2 regions of the Burkholderia territorii genome follow, and region 1 is predicted to be linked to the other one. Evidence: riboswitches for the same ligand, from Rfam matches in the RefSeq annotation. Region 1 holds a riboswitch; the other holds the start of a gene.
The links. A riboswitch is a leader RNA that binds a small molecule or an ion and turns the genes downstream of it on or off. The one in region 1 is predicted to bind cobalamin.
Positions count from the first base shown of each region.

Region 2: another riboswitch for cobalamin. It lies ahead of WS51_RS05615 (TonB-dependent receptor domain-containing protein); the one in region 1 lies ahead of cobA (uroporphyrinogen-III C-methyltransferase).

Region 1 covers NZ_CP013366.1:1,784,574-1,788,957, forward strand. The annotation lists gene WS51_RS18805 (cobyrinate a,c-diamide synthase) at 1-1,077, opposite strand, end outside; gene cobO (cob(I)yrinic acid a,c-diamide adenosyltransferase) at 1,081-1,683, opposite strand; gene WS51_RS18815 (cobalamin biosynthesis protein) at 1,718-2,095, opposite strand; gene cobA (uroporphyrinogen-III C-methyltransferase) at 2,092-2,841, opposite strand; cobalamin riboswitch at 3,013-3,248, opposite strand; cobalamin riboswitch at 3,373-3,633, shown strand; gene WS51_RS18825 (HoxN/HupN/NixA family nickel/cobalt transporter) at 3,821-4,384, shown strand, end outside.
Region 2 covers NZ_CP013365.1:1,265,290-1,269,673, reverse strand. The annotation lists gene WS51_RS05620 (LysE family translocator) at 1-221, shown strand, start outside; gene WS51_RS05615 (TonB-dependent receptor domain-containing protein) at 257-2,185, opposite strand; cobalamin riboswitch at 2,501-2,693, opposite strand; gene WS51_RS31935 (hypothetical protein) at 2,802-3,047, opposite strand; gene WS51_RS05610 (SDR family NAD(P)-dependent oxidoreductase) at 3,099-3,923, shown strand; gene WS51_RS05605 (hypothetical protein) at 3,972-4,217, opposite strand; gene WS51_RS05600 (threo-3-hydroxy-L-aspartate ammonia-lyase) at 4,349-4,384, opposite strand, start outside.

The sequences.
Region 1 (4,384 bases):
CCCGAGCGCCGCGAACCGGCGCTGCATCGTCGCATGGCCTGACAGCAGCCCGAGCATCGGCGTCGTCGTACCGTCCACATCGGTCAGCGATTCGCACAGATACACCATTCCGCCGCATTCCGCGACGATCGGCCGGCCGGCTGCCGCGTGCGCGCGAATCGCGCGCGCGGTCACGGCATTCGCCGCGAGCGTCGCCGCATGCAGCTCCGGATAGCCGCCCGGCAGGAACAGCGCATCGCAATCGGCGGGCACGGATTCGTCGGCAAGCGGCGAAAAGTACCGAAGCTGCGCGCCGAGCGCATCGAGCAGCGCCAGATTCGCCGGGTAGATGAACGAGAACGCCGCATCGCGCGCGATCGCGATCCGCTTGCCGGCGAGCGCACGCGGCAGCGGGGCGCGCACGTCCGGTGCCGCGAACGAAACGACGGGCGGCAATTCGGCGAGCGCCGTCTGCGCGAGCACGTCGGCCGCACGCTCGAGCCGCGCATCGAGGTCGTCGATGTCGGCCGGCTGGTGCAGGCCGAGATGGCGCTCCGGCAATGCGATGCCCGCATCGGCCGGCACGTGCCCGAGCCAGCGCAAGTCGTTGGGCAACGCCTGCCGCAGCAGTTCCGCGTGCCGTGCCGACCCGACGCGGTTCGCCAGCACGCCGTGAAACGGCACCGCAGGACGGAACCGCGCGAGGCCGAACGCGATCGCCGCGAACGTCTGCGCCATCGACTTCGCGGCAATCACCGCGACGACCGGCACGCCGAACGCGACTGCGAGATCGGCACTGCTCGGCGTGCCGTCGAACAATCCCATCACGCCTTCGATCAGGATCAGGTCCGCGTCGCGCGCGGCATCGGCGAGCAGTTCACGGCAGCCGGCTTCGCCGACCATGCCGAGATCGAGCGCGTGCACGGGCGCGCCGCTCGCGCGTTCGAGCAACATCGGATCGAGAAAATCGGGCCCGGTCTTGAACACGCGCACGCGCCGGCCGAGCCGCCGGTGCAGCCGCGCAAGCCCGGCCGTCACCGACGTCTTGCCCTGGCCGGATGCGGGCGCGCTGACGAACAGCGCGGGGCAGGCCGGCATCGCTCAGAACTCCACGCCCGGCTGCGCCTTCACGCCTTGCTCCTTGTACGGATGCTTGACGAGCCGCATTTCGGTGACGAGATCGGCCGCATCGATCAGTGCATCGGGCGCATGCCGGCCGGTGACGACGACGTGCACCGCATCCGGCCGGCCAACGAGCGTCGCAAGCACTTCGTCGAGCGGCAGGTATTCGTACTTCAGCACGGTGTTCAGCTCGTCGAGGATCACCATCCGGTACTCGCCGCTCTCGATCATCCGGCGTGCCGCGTCCCAGCCCTTGCGGGCGGTCGCGATGTCGGCGTCGCGGTTCTGCGTGTTCCACGTATAGCCGTCGCCCATCGTCACGAAGTCGCACTGCGCGACCGCGCCGAGGAAGTCGCGCTCGGACGTGTGCAGCGCGCCCTTGATGAACTGCACCACGCCGAGCCGCATGCCGTGGCCGAGCACGCGCACGGCCATGCCGAACGCGGCCGTGCTCTTGCCCTTGCCGTTGCCCGTGTTGACGATCAGCAGGCCCTTTTCCTGCGTGGCGGCAGCCTGCTTCTTTTCATGGCCGGCGCGGCGGCGTTCGGCCATCCGCTGATGGGATTCGGCATCGGTCTTCATCGGGAATCGTCCTGTCGAAAGGGAAACAATGGGTTCAGAGCGGGCCGGCGAGCGCGACCGTCACGCCGCCCAGGATGGATTTGGGACCAAGCAGCCGGCCCTGCGGCGCCGCGAGCCGCGCGCACGGCTCGGCCACGCCCGCGACGCCGAAACGCGCGAGCGCGGCAGCCGACGGGCCGCTCAATGCCGCGTCGGCACATTGCGCGAGCCGCGCCGCGTCGAACGCGACGAGCGGCCAGCCGCGCCGTGCGCACAGCGTGCGCAGCGGCCGGGCCCGCGCCTTGTCGGCGAGGGTCGCGACGACGGCCGGTTCGGCGCCCGGGTAATGCGCCAGCGCCGCGCGGATCGCGGCATCGAGTTGCGCGGCCGTCACGCCCGCGCGAAAACCGATGCCGAGCGCGACGCGCATCATGCGCGACCGCCGAGCGCCGCGCGCACGGCCAGATCGTCGGCGAGCGCCGCGACGCGGCCGATCACGACGATCGCGGGCGAACCGATACCGGTCGCGCCCACGCGCTCGACGACGGTGTCGAGCGTCGCGAGCACGTGCCGCTGCCCGTCACGCGTCGCGTTCTCGATCGCCGCGCACGGCATGTCGCCGGGCACGCCGCCGTCGCGCAGCGCGGCAACGATCGCGTCGAGCCGGCGTATGCCCATGTAGATCACGATCGTCATCCGCGTCGCGGCCAGCGCGCGCCAGTCGGGCTCGTCGGCCCCCGCGCCGTGACCGGTGACGAAGATCACGCCCTGCGCGTCGCCGCGATGCGTGACCGGAATGCCGAGCGCGGCCGGGGCCGCGATGCCGGCCGTGATGCCGTTCACGACCTCGACCGGGAAACCCGCCGCGCCGAGCGCAAGCAGTTCCTCGCCGCCGCGGCCGAACACGAACGGATCGCCGCCCTTGAGCCGTGCGACGCTGCGGCCCGCGCGCAGGTGCGCGAGCATCGCGGCGACGATCACTTCCTGCGGCGTCGACGCATGGCCGCCGCGCTTGCCGACGTGCTCGATGCGCGCGTCGGCGCGCGCATGGCGCAACACGTCGGGATTCACGAGGTCGTCGACGAGCAGCACGTCGGCCGCGGCGATCGCGCGCACGGCCTTCAGCGTCAGCAGTTCGGCGTCGCCGGGGCCGGCGCCGACGAGCCACGCGCGGCTCATCGGACGCGGCACGGCGCGCACCGTGTCGTGGCAGTGGAAAGGAGAGGGCGAGCGGCGCAGCGGCGGCCGGTGGACAGGCAAGGCATGATGGATCGGGCGAAGCCCGCGCGAACGCGGGCGGCAAGCGCACCTCATCCGTCCCCCGCGGATCGGGCGTTTCGGCGAGCGGCGGGCTCGCCCCTTGCGTCGGCCGGTATCCGGGCTGGCCGCTTGCCAGGCCGCAGCCTTCCCGCCCGTTGAAGGGCAGTGGCATCGCGGGCGGCCTGGGCGCGTGCGGGGGGAACCGCGCGCGCGGGCGGCGTACCGTTGCGGGGACAGCACAGGCCGGGCGGACTTCCGCCTCCTGTTTCCCGTTTAACTGCGTGCGCGCAATGCGCATGCGAGCACCGAACGCGGCGCATACGATAGCACAGCGCCCGGCCCGCGCGAACCCGCCACGCGGGCGTCGCAAGCACGCCAGGCACGATGCCGCGGCCGTGCCGCACGCGCCGCGGCGGCCCGTTTTGCCTTGACGCTCCCCGCACCGCCGCCTACACTCGCACGCGTTTTGGTGCTCGCGCGCGCTGTTCCGGCGCGTGCAGTTAAACGGGAAACAGGGAGCCTGCCTGCACCGCAGTCGAGCCAACCTGTGCTGCCCCCGCAACGGTAAGCGAACGCATCGCCCAGCGCGATGCAGCGCCGCTTCGCCGCATGCCTGCCGCATGCGGACGACCGCCACTGGATGCCGCGCATCCGGGAAGGCGAAGCGGCGTGTTCGTCAGCCCGGATACCGGCCAGAACGTGGGGTTCAGCGCCGCGGGGAGGCGGCGCATCGTCCACGGCCGCACCACGCCCGACGCCCGAACGCTGCCCGCTTCCTCCGCCGACCCGCCAGCCGCAGCACGTGCGCGGGCGGGGGCAAGGAACGGCCAGCGGTGCAGGCGGGGCCGGCGACGGCCGTGTTGGCATTCATCATGTCGACCGTTCGCAAAGGAGCATCATGCTCGACTCGTTCTTCCGTCTGTTCAACGACAGCTCATCCGGGCTGCGCGGCAAAATCGTCGCGATCTATTCATTGCTCGTCGCATTCAACGTCGGCGCGTGGATCTGGGCCTTCGTCGCGTTTCGCGACCAGCCCGTGCTGCTGGGCACCGCGCTGCTCGCCTACGTGTTCGGCCTGCGCCATGCAGTCGACGCCGACCACATCGCCGCGATCGACAACGTCACGCGCAAGCTGATGCAGGAGGGCCGCAGCCCGCTCGGCGCGGGCCTGTTCTTCTCGCTCGGCCATTCGACGGTGGTGATCGTGATGTCGGTGGCCGTCGCGCTGACCGCGGCGTCGCTCGCGCGCTTCGAGAGCATGAAGACCTGGGGCGGCGTGATCAGCACGAGCGTATCGGCATTCTTCCTGCTCGTGCTCGCGGCCGCCAACCTGCTGATCCTGATTTCCGTCTACCGGACGTTTCGCGCGGCGCGCCGCGGCGAGACGATTGTCGACGCCGACCTCGACATGCTGATGAACCAGCGCGGCGTGCTGGCCCGCCTGTTCCGGCCGTTGTTCCGT
Region 2 (4,384 bases), on a different replicon from region 1:
CGCACGAAGGCACGGCGGGGCCAACCGTGGCATCGATGGTGGTGGGCGTGTTCGCCGGATCCGCGACGTGGTGGCTGTGCCTGAGCAGCGCGACCGCCGCATTGCGCACAAAGATGCCTCTACCGCTCATGCACGGCCTGTCGCGCGGATCGGCGGTCGTGATCGCGGTGTTCGGCGCGATCCAGCTGATCGCGGGCATGCGCGGCGTCGCAGGGGCGTGACGCAAACCACGCCGTCGTCGCACCGCGCACCCCACTCAGAACGTATAGCTGACCTTGCCGAACGCGGTGCGGCCGAGCGTGTTGTAGCCGTACGCCGTCATGTACTGGCGGTCGAACAGGTTCGACAGCGTCGCCGACACCGTCAGGTGCGAATTGATCCTGTACGACGCGCGCAGGTTCACGGTCAGGTACGACGGCAGATACGTCGTGTTGGCCGGGTCGTCGAACGTCGTGCCGCCGTAGTTCAGCGACGCGCCCGTGCTCAGCGCATGCAGGTTGAACTCGTCCCACGTGTGGTCGACGTTGACGCTGACCGTCTGGCGAGGCCGGCGGTTGAGCCAGCTGTCGTTGGTTTCGTCCTGCGGATTCAGGAAACCGACCGCGATGCTCACCGGTGTATACCGGCCGATCGTGCCCTTGTACGACAGGTCGATGCCGCGGATATGCGAGCGGCCGATGTTCATCGGCGAGCGCGTCGCGGGGTTGTACGCGATCAGGTTGCTGATGCGCGTGTCGTAGATCGCGGCGCTGAACGTGCCGTACGCCGTGTTCGCGTCGAGCGCGGCTTCGACCGAATCGCTGCGTTCCGGGTTCAGGTCCGGATTGCCGTAGCCCGGGTAGTACAGGTCGTTGAACGACGGCAGGCGGAACGCGTTGCCGTACGACACGCGCGCCGTATAGACGGGCGTGATGGCCCATGACAGCGCGGCATTGCCGGTGTTCACGGCTTTTCCGGCGATGATCTCGTGCCGCCCGGCGACGAACAGCGTCACGCTGCCGAGTGTCGCCGACTGGTGCAGCGAGAACGCGGAGTCGTTGCGCGTGGGCACGCCGTCGGGCACGTCGACCGGCAGGAATGCCTGTTCGCGCGTGAAGTCGTACGCGAGCTTCGTTTCGCCCGACAGCGGCAGGCCGAACAACCGGAAGCCATGCTCCTGATGGGTCAGCGACGTCGACGTGCTGATGCGCTGCGAGTTGATCTGGTCGGTCGGGATGGTCGGATCGCCGGCATACAGGAACTGGCGATCGTTCGCATAACCGAACGACTGGTCGAATTGCGTGTCGGGCGTGATGTCGAGATGGAACGCGATGCCGGTCGTCAGCTGATGATCGAGCTCGCGATTCGCAAAGCCTGCGTTGTCGAAGGAAAGATCGGAACGGTGATACAGCGCGAACGTCGAGATCGACCAGTTGTCGCGCGCGTAGCCGAGCCGCGCATCGAGGTCCTGTGCGTGATACGGATTGCGTCCGGCCTCGTGCCCGTACGCGAACGGCCGCGTCGCATCGATGCCGGCCGTGTTGTAGTCGTGCAGGCCGAGCGTGTAGGTGAGGCCGCCGAGTGCGGCGAGCGGCCCGGTCGACGGCACGGTGCCCGACGTGCGCACCTGCGTGTCGAAGGTCTTGTTCGTGCCGCCGCCGAACGACGCGGTGGTCTGGTTCGGCTGGCCCGCGGCGCGGCGCGTGAACAGCTGCACGACGCCGCCCATCGCGTTCGCGCCGAACGATGCGGCGGCCGGCCCCGAGATCACTTCGACGCGTTCGAACGCGTCGGTCGGCAGGTCGGCCCACGGCGCGATGCCGGTCGTCGGCGAGCCGATCCGGATGCCGTCGATGAACACCGCGACCTGGTTGGCGGACGAACCGCGGATGCTGACCGACGCGGACGAGCCGGGGCCGCCGTTCTGCGAGACGGTCACGCCCGGCAGCGTCGCGAGCGCCTGCGTGATGCTTGGGTCGCTCGGCGACAGCCGGTCGAGATCGGCGCGCGTGAGCACCTGCGTGGTCGCATAACGCTGGTCGAACGATTCGGGCAGGTGCCGCGTGTCGGTCACGCTGATCGTCGGCAGGTCGGCGGCTTCGGCGGGCCGGGGCGATTGCGCGGGCGCCGTGTCGCCGGCGGCATGGGCGAGCGGGGCGAACAGCGCCGTGGCGGCGGACGTGGCGAGAAGGTGGCGAAGATTCATGAGGCAATGAGCGTGATCGTGTTGCAGGGACGGCAAGCGTAAGCGTGTGGCGGTGCGTACCGCCGCGGTTCGTGTCGGTCTATCGCGAGGCGAGACGGCGTGGGCGGTCGTCGGGCGGGCCGGAGCACACGGCAACGCACGCGCGTGCAGGCACGCCGCGCCGATGGCCGGCGCGACGGCACGACGCTTCCGGTAAGGAAGCGCAGATGAAAAGTCTGGACATCTGAAGGGTCCTGAGGTCGGGCCGTCCATGCAACGGGGCGACCGCGAAAGGCGGCGCCTGGCGCTCCGGGACACCCCGCCCGGCGCGGCTGCTTGGACCTCGGGTCGATGGCAGGTCTCCTGGCTCGCGGGTCGCTATTCGCACCGGCCTTCCCGGTTTCCCAGTGGCGTGGGGGAGTGCGAATTCGCCGCTCACAGTTGCGGGGGCAGCCGCAGATTCGAGGCGCTGCCTCTCCTGCGTTCCCTTTTGATCCCGTGTCCGGGAACCATCAGCGCGCAAGCGTAATGGCGAGCACTCCGCTGCGTCAATTGGCGAAGCACGCAGGGATGCGAAAAAACGTCAGTGCGCGGCGGATTCGTCCCGAATTCCGTCTCGCGAGACCTCGGCATCGCGTTACGTCAGACGAAACGGAAAGATGAGGAAGGCGGCCACGTTGGCGTGACCGCCGAACGCTTCGTCCGGGGGCGTACTGCGCGAGCTCCACTCGAATGTGCGGCGCGCGTGCTCGATCTCGTTCAAATGGGCGACGCGAAAGCCCGGCTCGTGCTGCATGTTGCGGATATCGCGGGCTGACGCGAAGCGGCCCGCGCACGACATTCTGTCGGCGCTCGCGGTGCGGCCGCCCCGGGCGGCCGGCACCCTTGAATCCCGCATTCGCGCATCCGCGCATCGACCAGACAGGACACTGACATGACGACCCAGATTCGCTTCGACGGCGGTACCGCCGTGATTACCGGCGCGGCCAGCGGCATCGGCAGCGGGCTTGCGCGCCACGCGGCCGCGCTCGGCATGCGCGTGGTGCTGGCCGATCTCGACCCGGCGAAGCTCGACGCGTTCGCCGCGACGCTCGACACCGACGTGCTGTGCGTGCCGACCGACGTCAGCCGCCCCGAGGCCGTCGACGCACTGGCCGACGCCGCGTGGCAACGCTTCGGCGGCGTCGACCTCCTGTTCAACAACGCGGGCGTGATGACCACCGGCTTCAGCTGGGAAATCACGCCGGAGCGGTTCGAGCGCAGTTTCGCGATCAACGTGCACGGTGTGATGAACGGGCTCCGCAGCTTCGTGCCGCGCATGCTCGAGCGCAACGTGCCGGCGCGCATCGTCAATACCGCGTCGGTCGGCGGATTCCTGCCGAGCCCGCTGATGTCGCCTTACTCGGCGACGAAATTCGCGGTGGTCGCGCTGACCGAATCTCTTTACGGCGAACTGAAGATGCTCGGCGCGCCGGTCGGCGTGTCGCTGCTTGCGCCGGGGCCGGTGCAGACGGGCATTTTCAACGACCCGTTCGGCGCCGCGCACGAGCGGCCGGAGGTGCGGGGCTTCGTCGAGACGATGCGCGCGATGTTGAACGCGCACGGCCTCACGCCCGACGCATTTGCAGCGCGGGCGTTCGACGGCATTCGCGACGGGCGTTACTGGCTGATTCCGCAGCCGCAGGCGATCGACGGCGCGCTGCAGCGGCGCACCGCAGACATCCTCGCCGCGCGCGACCCGTCGCTGCCGTCGTTGTAATGAGATGACGCGGGCCGGCCGCCCGACGCGGCCGGCTCACGTGCCGGGTTACATATGCATGCCGGCGTGCGTGCGGCCGTTCGGGTCGCCGCCGCGATCGGGCGGCGTATTGTTCTGATCGATCTTCGCGAGCACGAAGCCCGCATGCGGCAGGGCGGGCGAACGGGGGACGGCCTGCGCGACCGGGTCGCGCGGCGAAATGGTGGAAAAACCGGATGACGTCGCGCCCGGTTGCGCGAACGCCGTGACGGATGCGGCCGCGACGGCGGCGGCGACGATCGCGTGCGTGTTCATGGCGACTCCTTCTTCACGACAGACTGCGAAATCACGCATTCAGTCTAGGGCGCGAAACTTAACGCGACGTGAAGGAGCGGCGGCGCGCGGATGACAGGATGTTCATACGGCCATCCGCGCGCCGCAACGCATCACGCGGAGGCGGCGATCAGCGCGCAGAAGTTCTC